One region of the Massilia sp. P1_C10 genome, then DNA from elsewhere that is predicted to be linked to it. Evidence: predicted binding sites of a transcription regulator. Region 1 holds the regulator's gene; each other region holds the start of a gene.
The links. Region 1 encodes sigma-54, which starts transcription at its own class of promoters, with help from an activator protein. Its sites were predicted from a motif close to TGGCANGNAANCTGCTTT; they were not measured.
Positions count from the first base shown of each region.

Region 2: the regulator sigma-54 is predicted to act here: its motif matches at 2,497-2,514, upstream of AC1D02_RS15835 (nidogen-like domain-containing protein).
Region 3: the regulator sigma-54 is predicted to act here: its motif matches at 1,895-1,912, upstream of AC1D02_RS10755 (PEP-CTERM sorting domain-containing protein).

Region 1 covers NZ_JBFUAC010000008.1:155,129-158,720, forward strand. The annotation lists gene AC1D02_RS17635 (enoyl-CoA hydratase/isomerase family protein) at 1-387, opposite strand, end outside; gene hpf (ribosome hibernation-promoting factor, HPF/YfiA family) at 482-835, opposite strand; gene AC1D02_RS17645 (RNA polymerase factor sigma-54) at 907-2,403, opposite strand; gene lptB (LPS export ABC transporter ATP-binding protein) at 2,407-3,162, opposite strand; gene lptA (lipopolysaccharide transport periplasmic protein LptA) at 3,162-3,592, opposite strand, start outside.
Region 2 covers NZ_JBFUAC010000007.1:62,601-66,192, reverse strand. The annotation lists gene AC1D02_RS15845 (porin) at 1-307, opposite strand, end outside; gene AC1D02_RS15840 (invasion associated locus B family protein) at 611-1,198, opposite strand; gene AC1D02_RS15835 (nidogen-like domain-containing protein) at 1,210-2,289, opposite strand; gene AC1D02_RS15830 (hypothetical protein) at 2,803-3,192, shown strand; gene AC1D02_RS15825 (hypothetical protein) at 3,213-3,592, opposite strand, start outside.
Region 3 covers NZ_JBFUAC010000004.1:155,273-158,864, forward strand. The annotation lists gene AC1D02_RS10750 (ComEC/Rec2 family competence protein) at 1-452, shown strand, start outside; gene AC1D02_RS10755 (PEP-CTERM sorting domain-containing protein) at 447-1,859, opposite strand; gene AC1D02_RS10760 (recombinase family protein) at 2,606-3,592, shown strand, end outside.

The DNA.
Region 1 (3,592 bases):
GCCGGTGTCCGGGCCCGCTTCGGAGATGCCAAGGCCGCCGCCCATCACCACGCCGTCCATCACCGCCACATACAGCTTCGGGTAGAAGTGGATCAGGTGGTTGAGCGTGTATTCCTCGGTGAAGAAGTCTTCCAGCGAGGCGCTGCCGCCGGTCGTCGGCAAGGTGCCGACGTCGTGGAAGTAGCGGATGTCGCCGCCGGCGCACAGCGCCTTGTCGGTGCTGCTGCGCAGGACCACGGCGTCCACCGCGGGATCGTCGCGCCACGCCAGCAGCACGTCGGACAGCGCGCGGATCATTTCCAGCGACAGCGAGTTGAGCGTGCGCGGGCGGTCCAGGGTGATGATGCCGGTGCGGTTGGCGATGCGGGTTTTGACGAAGTCGGTCATGGTCGGGATCGTGGTCGGAAAGGGCGTATTTTAACGCAGGCGCCAGATACAAAAAGGGCGCCGACGGCGCCCTCGCTTTCAGGTGATGCCGGCCTTATGCGGCGGCGGGGAGCTCCGGCTCTTGCAGATGCTTGATGGCCTGGTGGTTGTGCTCCTGCACTTGGGATTTGTATTTCATGACTTGTCGATCGAGCTTGTCGATCAGGCTGTCGATGGCAGCGTACAGGTCGTGTGACAGGCTGGCGACATTCACGGTTTTACCCGGCAGCCTCAAGTTGATCTCGGCTTTTTGCCGTTTTTCTTTTTCAGTCAGATTATCGACGGTGAGGATCACGGCGATGTCGATCACTTGATCGAAATGACGCTTCACTCGCTCCAGTTTGTTCTGTACGTATTCACGGATGGCTGGGGTCACTTCAAGATGATGTCCACTGATTGTGAGATTCATACACACTCCTTTGATGATGTCGCTACCTGTTCGTGCGTCATACGCGCAGAGGAACAGCGTGTGAGGTCGATCTACAAACTTTTACGGAGGGCCACTGGCGGTATCTTGAGCGCTTCACGGTACTTGGCGACCGTGCGTCGTGCAATAACCATCCCCTGTTCCCCCAGCATGTCTGCGATCTTACTGTCTGATAAAGGGTTTTTAGGGTCTTCGGCTCCTGTGAGTTGCACGATGAGTGCCCGTATCGCCGTGGAGGATGCTTCTCCCCCTGCTTCGGTGGCGACGTGGCTCCCAAAAAAGTATTTCAACTCAAACATACCATGCGGCGTGAGCATGTATTTTTGGGTTGTCACACGAGATATCGTACTCTCGTGTAGACCCAGTGTATCAGCAATTTCGCGCAGCACAAGTGGACGCATGGCAACCGCGCCATGGCTGAAAAAGTTCCGTTGCCGCTCGACAATCGCCTCCGCCACGCGCAGGATCGTATCGAAGCGCTGGCGCATATTCTTGATCAGCCACTTCGCTTCCTGCAGCTGCGCGCCCAGCTGGCCTTCGCCCTTGCCGTTCTTGAGCAGGTTGGCGTACATGCTGTTGACGCGCAGGCGCGGCATCACTTCCTGGTTCAGCGAGACGGTCCAGCCGTTCTTCGCGCGCCGCACGATCACGTCCGGCACCACGTAGTCGGAGGCGCCGGTGCCGAATGCCGCGCCCGGATGCGGATTGCAGTTGCGGATCACGGCCTGCGCCTCGCGCAGGTCCTCGTCGTCGCAGTCGAGGGCTTTTTTCAGCTTGTTGAAATCGCGCTGGGCGAACCAGGCCAGGTGCTTGCAGACGATGTCGAGCGCCATGCGCCGCGTGACCAGCGGCACGCCGGGCATGCGTTTGATCTGCAGCGCCAGGCATTCGGAGGCGTTGCGCGCGCCGACGCCCGCCGGGTCGAAGCTTTGCAGCAGCGACAGCGCGGTCTTCAGTTCGTCGAGGTCGAGTTCCAGCTCGGGCGGCAGGCGCTCGAGGATCTCTTCGAGCGACTCGGTCAGGTAGCCGTTGTCGTCGAGCGCGTCGATCATCAGTTCGACCAGCGCGCGGTCGCGCGTGCCCAGCATGGCCAGGCGCATCTGCTCCATCAAATGATCGCGCAGGGTGGTCGCCGACGCTTCGATCTGCGGCCGCGAATCCTCGTCGTCGGGGGTCTTGTTGCGGCCCGCCTCGCCCCAGTCCTCGCTGTCGCCGCCGGCCGCCTCGGGGGTTTCGCCGTCGCCCCCGCCCTCGCCTTCGCCGGCGCCGGGCGCCTCGCCGCTGCCCTCGCCCGGCGGCGCGTCCTGCGCGCCCGGCTCGGACGGCGCTTCGCCCGGCGACGCCGGCGTGCCGATGGCGCCATCGGCCAGCAGGCGCACCGAGTTGTCGAGCGGGTCGTCGAGGCGTTCGAGCAGCGGATTATCGGACAGCAGCTGCGTCAGTTCCTGTTGCAGCTCGAGCGTGGACAACTGCAGCAGACGGATCGACTGCTGCAGCTGCGGCGTCAGCGCGAGGTGTTGGGAAGTCCGTAGTTGCAGTGACTGTTTCATGGCTTACATGCGGAAATGTTCGCCCAGGTAGACGCGGCGCACCGATTCGTCCGCGATGATGTCGTCGGGACGTCCCGAAGCAAGCACCGCACCCTGATTGATAATATACGCGCGATCGCAGATGCCGAGCGTCTCGCGCACGTTATGGTCGGTGATCAGCACGCCGATGCCGCGCTCCTTCAGGAAGCGCACGATGCGCTGGATCTCGATCACGGCGATCGGGTCGACGCCGGCGAACGGCTCGTCGAGCAGCACGAAGCGCGGATTGGTCGCCAGCGCGCGCGCGATCTCGACGCGGCGCCGCTCGCCGCCCGACAGCGACATCGCCTGGTTCTCGCGCAGCTTCTCGATCTGCAGGTCGGCCAGCAAGGTATCGAGGCGCTCGTTGATCTGGTCCTTGGTCAGCGATTTGCCGTCGACCTTCTGCAGCTCGAGCACGGCGCGGATGTTGTCCTCCACCGTCAGCTTGCGGAACACCGAGGCCTCCTGCGGCAGGTAGGACAGGCCGAGCACCGCGCGGCGGTGGATCGGCAGGCTGGAGATATCGACGCCGGAGATGTCGATCGAGCCGGCGTCCGACGGCACCAGGCCGACGATCATGTAAAACGAGGTGGTCTTGCCGGCGCCGTTCGGGCCGAGCAGGCCGACCACTTCGCCGCATTCGACCTGCAGCGAAACGTCGCGCACCACCAGCCGCTTGCCGTAGCTCTTTTGCAGGCCGCGCACGATCAGGGTGTTACCGCAGGATTTTGTATCCATCATTGCTTTCCCGCCGGCGCCGGCGCGGACTTAACGGGAGGCTGGATCGTGATCTTGACCCGTCCGCCGCCCGGTTTCGATTCGCCGGTATTGGTGTTCTCGACCCTGGAAAATTCCTTGCGGCTGTCGTAGGAGATGAAGGCGCCTTCGACTTCGTCGGCGACCCGCGCGCCTTCCAGCTTGGTCAGCTTGGCCCGCGTGTACATCTTCAGTATCTCCGCCTTGTTGTCATACTCGATGCGCTCGGCCTCGCCCTCGACCCAGAAATCGCCGCCATCGCGCTTCTGGCGGAAGGTGGCCAGGCCGCCGGCCGACGCGGTGAACGTGACATAGCTGAACCCTTCCGGGTCGGTGCGCATGACCGCTTTACCGGCCTTCATGACCAGCGTGCCGCGCGTGAGCTGGACGTTGCCGACGAGGGTGCGGATTT
Region 2 (3,592 bases), on a different contig from region 1:
TCAGGCCGACGAAGGCCTGGCGCAGCAAGCGGCCGTCCGTGCCCGAGCGGCCGGTGTCGGGCTGCAGGCCCGCCTCCAGGGTATAGATCGCCGACAGGCCGTCGCCGAGCTGCTCGCTGCCGCGAATGCCGACCCGCGATTCCGACGCGATGCCGCCGTCGATGCGCGTGGCGCAGCCATTCGCGCAGCCGCGCTCGCTCACCACGCCGGCGTCGATGACGCCGTACACGGTCGGGGCCGAATTTTGCGCCCAGGCGCTACCGAGGCTTGCGCCGAGCAGAGCGATGACGAGGGCGGATTGTTTCATGCGTGAACTCCAAAACCAGACAAAGTTGCCTGTACGCTCGTAATATCCGCTTTTATTGTCCTCCCATCTGTCGCCCAAGCCACATAGCGGCCTCAAGGTTTCCTGTAAAGATGTCGTCCTTGTCCGACATCCATTGCCCCACGCAAACGTTTCCCCTTTCGAAGAAACGCGTCTGCACTGCAATGTTCCGTTGAACGTCGAAATCCCAGCCGGAAACAAGCGGGGCCGGACAACTCGCGCTGCCCGGCCCCGGCGAGGAGGCGAATGCCGCGCCCCGGGACTTAAAGATCGCCGCAGGCGCCGTCAGGTCCGCGCCGGCGTCTTCGCCGGCGGCGCCACGGAGCCGCCCGGATGCTGGCGCAACGCCGCCAGCGCCTGGTCGAAGCCGTCGAGCGAAATCGGCAGCAACACCTGCTTGCCGCTCTGCCGCAGGAAGGCGAACTTGCCGATCTTGCCCGAGCTCCACGCCTTCAGCACCGGCGTCGACATGCGTCCCAACGACTCGCAGCGCTGGGTGTTGCAATCGCCGATGGCGAGCCGCATTTCCGGCTTCTCGTCGATCTTGATGCCGATGCCCGCCTCGCGCTTGGCGTCGGCCGAAAAGCGCGCGCGCAAGGTCGGCACGGTGCGCGAGTCCTCGAAGTCGACGGTCAGGCCCAGCACCACCTTGCGCTCGCGCGGATTGGTCGCCACCATTTGCGAGATCATGCAGCGTTCAACCTCGGCGCCCTTGCCGTTGCCGGCCACGGCACAGGAATAGCCCCAGGAAGCGAAGCGCTGCTCCTTGACGACGCGCGGCGCGTCGCCGCCTTGCGCTGAAGCCGCGCCGGCCGCGCAGGCGGCCAGCAGCGCAACCGCGCACGAGCGCGCCGCCTGCAAACGCGATCCCATCGCGCTGGCGGTCAAGCGCGCAACCCGGTGGCGCGACGCTGGCGCACGGAGCGGCTCGCGCCGATGGCCAGGGCGCCGAGCAGCAGCAGCAGCGCCGACGAGGGCTCGGGCACCGTGCCGCCGAGAGTCACCGTGATCGGCAACTGGGCGATGTCGAACTGGCCGGCGGCGGCAAACGTCAGCCCGGTGACGAAGGCTTGGGTGTTGGCCGGATCCAGGTTGGCCCCGATATCGATGCCGCCCAGGCGGAAGCCGTTGACGCCGCCACCGCCGAAATTGAAGGTGCCGCCCGGCAGAACCGAGCCGAGCAGGTCGCCGGTCAGCGAGAAGATATCGTAACCGTCGGCGTCGCCGGCGATGATCGGGAAAATCGCGCTGAGAATGTTCGGGCCCGACAGAACCTGGTACTCGTAGCCGGTGGCCACTTCAGGATCGATGTAGACGGTCTGTCCGAGGTTCGCGCTGAAAGTGAAGTGGAAGCCGGAGTCGTCGACGATCGTCGGCAGCAGCGGCGCGCCGGGAGTGGCGCCGTCGGAGGTCGTGCCGCCGCGGATCGCCATGGTCCACACGCCCGGGGTATCCTGGCTGACGTTGGAAGTGTTCGCCAGGTTCAGGATGCCGCTCGAGAACGAACCAGGCAGCACAAAGAAATTCTGATGGTTGCCCGCATCGTAGCCGGCCTGTGCAGGAGTACCGCCCATCCCGCCGGAGCCGCCGCTGGCGTCGCCGGTCGTCCATTGCAACTGGTTATAGCGGAACTCGATATCGAAGTTGCCGGCGCCGGTGTCGGCACGGTTCAGCAGCGTCAGCTGGAAATCGTTCAGCAGGTTATTGTGCTGGCTGTAATAGCCGACGTCGTGCCAGGTGACGACCACCGAGTTGGCATTCGGCGCCGCCACGTAGACCGCACCGCCGCCCGGCTGGCGTCGCGTATCCACATCGGCCCAGAACGGCGCAATGATCGGCAAATTGGAACTCGGGAAATGAACTGGCGTAAAGCTGCCCGAACCCTGTCCGAATGAGATGTTACCGTTATTATTAACGTAAAAATTATTAAATGTATTGCCGTAGAAGTTAACACTGAAGGGCAAGCTCAACTACCCGGACGTGCCATCGTCATTCGGTCCCTGGCTAAGGGCGCCATACCCTTCCGGTCCACCAAAGCCCGTGCGCAGAGGCGCCGCGCTCGCTGCGCTCAGCGACAGTGCCCCGAGCAGCAGGCCAATTCCTATTGACATCGATTTTTTCATTATTTTCTCCCTGTTTGGACATATCATCATTAACTACAGGGCGCAAACATTGCAAAAACCGTGCCAATAATATGATTTCAATAAAATCAGGTGTTTACGTTTGCCGTGAAAATCGACTGTAAAAATATCCGACATAATGGCGGCTAGCGAGAAAATATATGCATCGTGGAGTACCTACTTTATATGCGCCACATCGATCATTAGTAACAAAATTATTAAGCCGATTGGGATTGATAAACCGATTCAACTCGATAAGCGGAGGGCCAGGGCGACGACTTCGCGTTAGCTGCCGCACAGACTGGGGCGGCGCGCGGCGCCATGCTGTGTGCATAAACCCCAATGGAGAAACCAGCAATGACAACCGACCCGTCCACGATCGACGCCGCCAGCCCGGACGACGACAAAGCCCACCTGACCAAGGGCGAGGCGAAGGACACCGTGCGCGATGAAGGCAACAGCGAACTGGCCGCCTTCGTGGCCGCCCTGCAGATGCGCCGCCCGGTCAGCAACGACAAGGCCGCGCAGTTGCTCGAGCACGTCATCAAGGAAACGATGTCGGCGGCGGTCGGCTGGCTGGAAGGCCAGATGCGCGCCGATCACTGGGAAGAGTTCCTGAGCGATGGGGAAACCCTGACGCTGCTGGCGCAGCGCGCGCACAGATACCTGGAATCGAACCCGGGCGTCGAACTGTTCAACCTGTTCGCCAAGACGTTTGCCAAAACCACCGGCGAAATGTTCGACTGAACGCCGCGGCAATCACGCCATCATTTCGCCCGCAGCTGCGATTCCAGCTCGCGATTGCGCTGCTCCAGCTGATTGATCCTGCTGCGCAGCGCGGCCAGTTCGGGATCGGGCCGGAGAAATAGCTTAGTCCCATCCGGCAGGTTCGATTCGCACACGATCTCCTGGTGCACATCATTTTTCACCAGGCCCGGATAATCGTAATGGCGCACCTGGGCCACGGCCAGGTCGTCGTCCTGCCTGGCCAACTCGAGCTCGGCGATCAACGCGTGAATAACGGCGGGATTGAGGGTCGCGACGAAGTTCCCGTTCTCGGCGCAACGCCGTTCCAGCATCTGCCAGTCCGGCCCGCCGATGACCGCTTTGCGCCCTTCATAACTGCATTCGATCGCCACGCGTATTC
Region 3 (3,592 bases), on a different contig from region 1:
GTGTGGCCGGCGCGCCGATGGCCGTGCCGCCGCGCGTGTCGCTGGCGTGGTACGCGGGCTTTCGCGACAAGCTGCAGCAGGTCGGCGCGGTGCAGCCCGGCGAACGCTGGCAACTCACGGTGCGGCTGCAGCGCCCGCACGGCAACGCCAACCCGTACGGATTCGATTACGAAGTGTGGCAGCTCGAACAGGGCGTGCGCGCCACCGGCTACGTGCGGCCGGAAGCCCACCGAAACCGGCGCCTCGACAGCTTCGTCTTCAGCATCGGCAACCTGGTCGAGCTGTGCAGGTCCCGGCTGCGCGACCGCATCCTGGCCGCGCTCCCGGGCAAGCAGTACGCCGGCGTGATCGTCGCGCTGGTAGTGGGCGACCAGCGCGCAATCGACCAGTCGGACTGGACGATCTTCAACCGCACCGGAATCAGCCACCTGATCTCGATCTCTGGTCTATGAATACATCAACCTGACTGTTCCTAACCATCCTCCCCGGCCGTGTTTACTCGCTAAGGTAACATGCTTCTTATGGGCCGATTTTTTCTGCTTAGCCACACGTGCAACCAGAGTTAATAATGACAAGAGGAAGATTGATATTGTTGACGGTTCGGGAACATGGATTGATTCAGCCAAGGCTCGCTGTTCGAACACAGTCGTCCCTGTACCGGCGAACGTCAATTGAGTTGCGAAATCGGATTTTCCAACGAATGGACCTTCGAACCCTCGCAGCGAAAAAAAATCAACTGGGGTTGAAAACTTGAACAATTCGTCTGGATGTAAGGTATAGCTGTTCCCATTCACATCGAGAATAAACTCCGACAGCCCCGGAACGGAAAACTGGGGAACTAAAACAGATTCGAACAGTGGGCCCGCCCAGGACGCGTACGAAAAACCGGGTGCCGCAATGGGATCAAACAGGATAGGAGTGGACGATGCATTTTCTACGAAGACCGAACTGCCTTGCCCCGTCACCACGGGCTTTATCGCTTGATCAGGTGGAAGGCTTCCGCTTCGAACTTGAATCGCAGCGACCGCTCCGCTAAGTCCCCAAAAATCAAAATTGGCAGGCGACTGTGGTCCATCGTCGGCTGTAAAAAATTTTTCGCCAAGAACATTCTGCGATATTGCTTTTCCGACATTATAAACGGGATCGATTATGAGGCCCACCACCGCAGCAGAGAGCGGATTGTCGATCAAGTTGTTCCCGAGACCGCTAGCGTACACCTGAAAGAAATGGTCGGTATTTGCTAAAGTAGTTATGTCCAAGTTCTTTAGCTGGATAAATTCGTTATTAACGCCGTAAAAACCATGGCGAGCGTCTTCGAGAGCGGAAAACGCCGCTTCTGCGATTTCGCGTTCCGTCTTTCCCTGATTCGCAGGACTATTGCGAACGATGTCAAGCACAGTATTAATGGTGTTTTTTGTAGGATTAGTATCCATGATGTTAATGTTGAGTTTCGTAGGTCCAAGCCGGACCACGTATGGAGATGTCTGGTCTGCAGTCACAACATTCGTACCGTTACTAATTGCATTTAGAGCGATGGAGGAGGACCAACTGACCGGAGAGAAATTGCACGGAGAGCCAGTATTCGTATCTGGATTATACGGACCGCAGGTTGCGACCTTTTGAGAGTTTAGGGACACTACCACGCCGGCCGAACTACTCACAGATGAATTTCCAAAGGTTCCATTTATTGTCCCTCCAGTTATATATGATCCAGACGATAGCGAAAGTGAAAATTGCCCTACGGTTCCACTTCCACCGGAATATTCAGGTAGGACGATGTTGGTGGGGGTGGCCGTAACGGATGCGGAAACGAATATTGCCGCAAATCCAAAAAAGTAATGTGCGAAGCGAGTTTTCATCACACTTCTCCTTGATAGGTGTTGAGCTGGTGGTTCAAGCAAGAAATGAGCCAAAAACAGGGGCCACGATAACTATATGATTTAATGCCGCTTTTTCGTGAAGCGCGTTTTAAGCTGAAAAAGTGTGTAATATTCTTCGACAATAACGAGGGCTCATTTTTGGTTTTCGCGCTGAAATTTTTGAATCTCGGTGGAAAATCGTTTTGCTTGTGAAGATTGTTATCTCGGAGAAAAGTATAATTGTTCACCCGCGAACGAGTGCCTATGTCGCCACATGGTTTTTGTACAGTTACCTTTTCGCAAATTTCTCCGGTTATCGGCGGTATATTTCCGTTTGGAAGGCTATAGCGCTATCATCTTCTGCGCGTATGCGAGAATGCGAACATATTTCGTTTCGTTATGGGGATCTGCTTTCGGTGGCGGGACGCGGGTCGAATTGCGTTCGTTTCATTCCGGGCCGCGTCGGAAATGGGAGCTTGAGGGATAAATTGTCGGGCGCGACGCAGACAGCGTTGTACGGATTTTTAGTTCGGCGGCCAACGCCCCGCCGACCTGCGATGGCATCGCTTCTTCCGATGACCTCCTTCCGAGCTGTGGAGAATGTTTGTTTCGCAACGCTTCATGCGTATCATATTGTGAGAAAATCTCTGGCGTGGTGGGTCGTATAGATATCGATATAATGTCTATGAATACATCGACGGTGGCGGTGTATAATTGCCATTCCGCAACCAAATTGGACCAGCGCCTTGCCCGTCGCCTACAGCTACATTCGCTTCTCTACGTCCGAACAGAAGAAGGGCGATTCGCTCCGCAGACAAACTGAGCTGTCTGAACACTATGCCGCCAAGCATGGCCTCACCCTCGATAATTCTCTCCATCTGCATGACCTCGGTCTGTCCGCGTTTGATCGTTCAAACATCGAGCGCGGCGCACTTGGCGGATTTCTTGAAGCCATCAAGCGTGGCCGCATCGTTCCTGGCTCATTCCTGCTAGTCGAATCGCTGGACCGTCTTTCGCGCGACAAGGTGCTCGCCGCGCTTGAGATTTTCATCTCTATTTTGCGGCAGGGCATCACTATTGTCACGTTGGCTGACAACATGGTTTACAGTGCGGAATCCGTCGGCGACAACTTCTCAAGCTTGATCATCTCGATCACCATCATGGCTCGTGCTCACGAAGAGTCTGCCATGAAAAGCCGTCGCATCTCGGCGGCATGGGAAGCAAAACGTGCCCGTATCGACGAGAAAAAATTGACTGCCCGGTGTCCTGCGTGGATGCGGTTGAACGCTGACAAGACCGAGTTTGAGTTGGTCCCTGAGCGTGTAGAACAGGTCATGGAAATCCTCGGCATGGTCAAGGCAGGGATGGGACAAGCATTAATCGCTAAACGATTTAATGAACGTTCCGTACCGCCAGTTTCGTCTCACGGAAAAGGCTGGTATCCGTCGTACATCAACAAGATCGTCACGAGTACAGCACTATACGGCGAGTTTCAGCCTCAGCTTTGGAACGGAGGAAAGCTGACGCCTCACGGCGCGCCAGTTCCAGATTACTATCCGGCGTTGATTACGAAGGAGGCATTCTTCCATTTGCAGAATATCCGAGCGCAGCGCCTGTTCGTCGGAGCTAGAGCAAGAAAGGGTACAAACATTCCGAATTTGCTCAGTGGAATAGTGAAGTGTGGCTATTGTGGCAGCACGATGATTCTTGCTGGCGGAGCCGCCCAGCGCGTT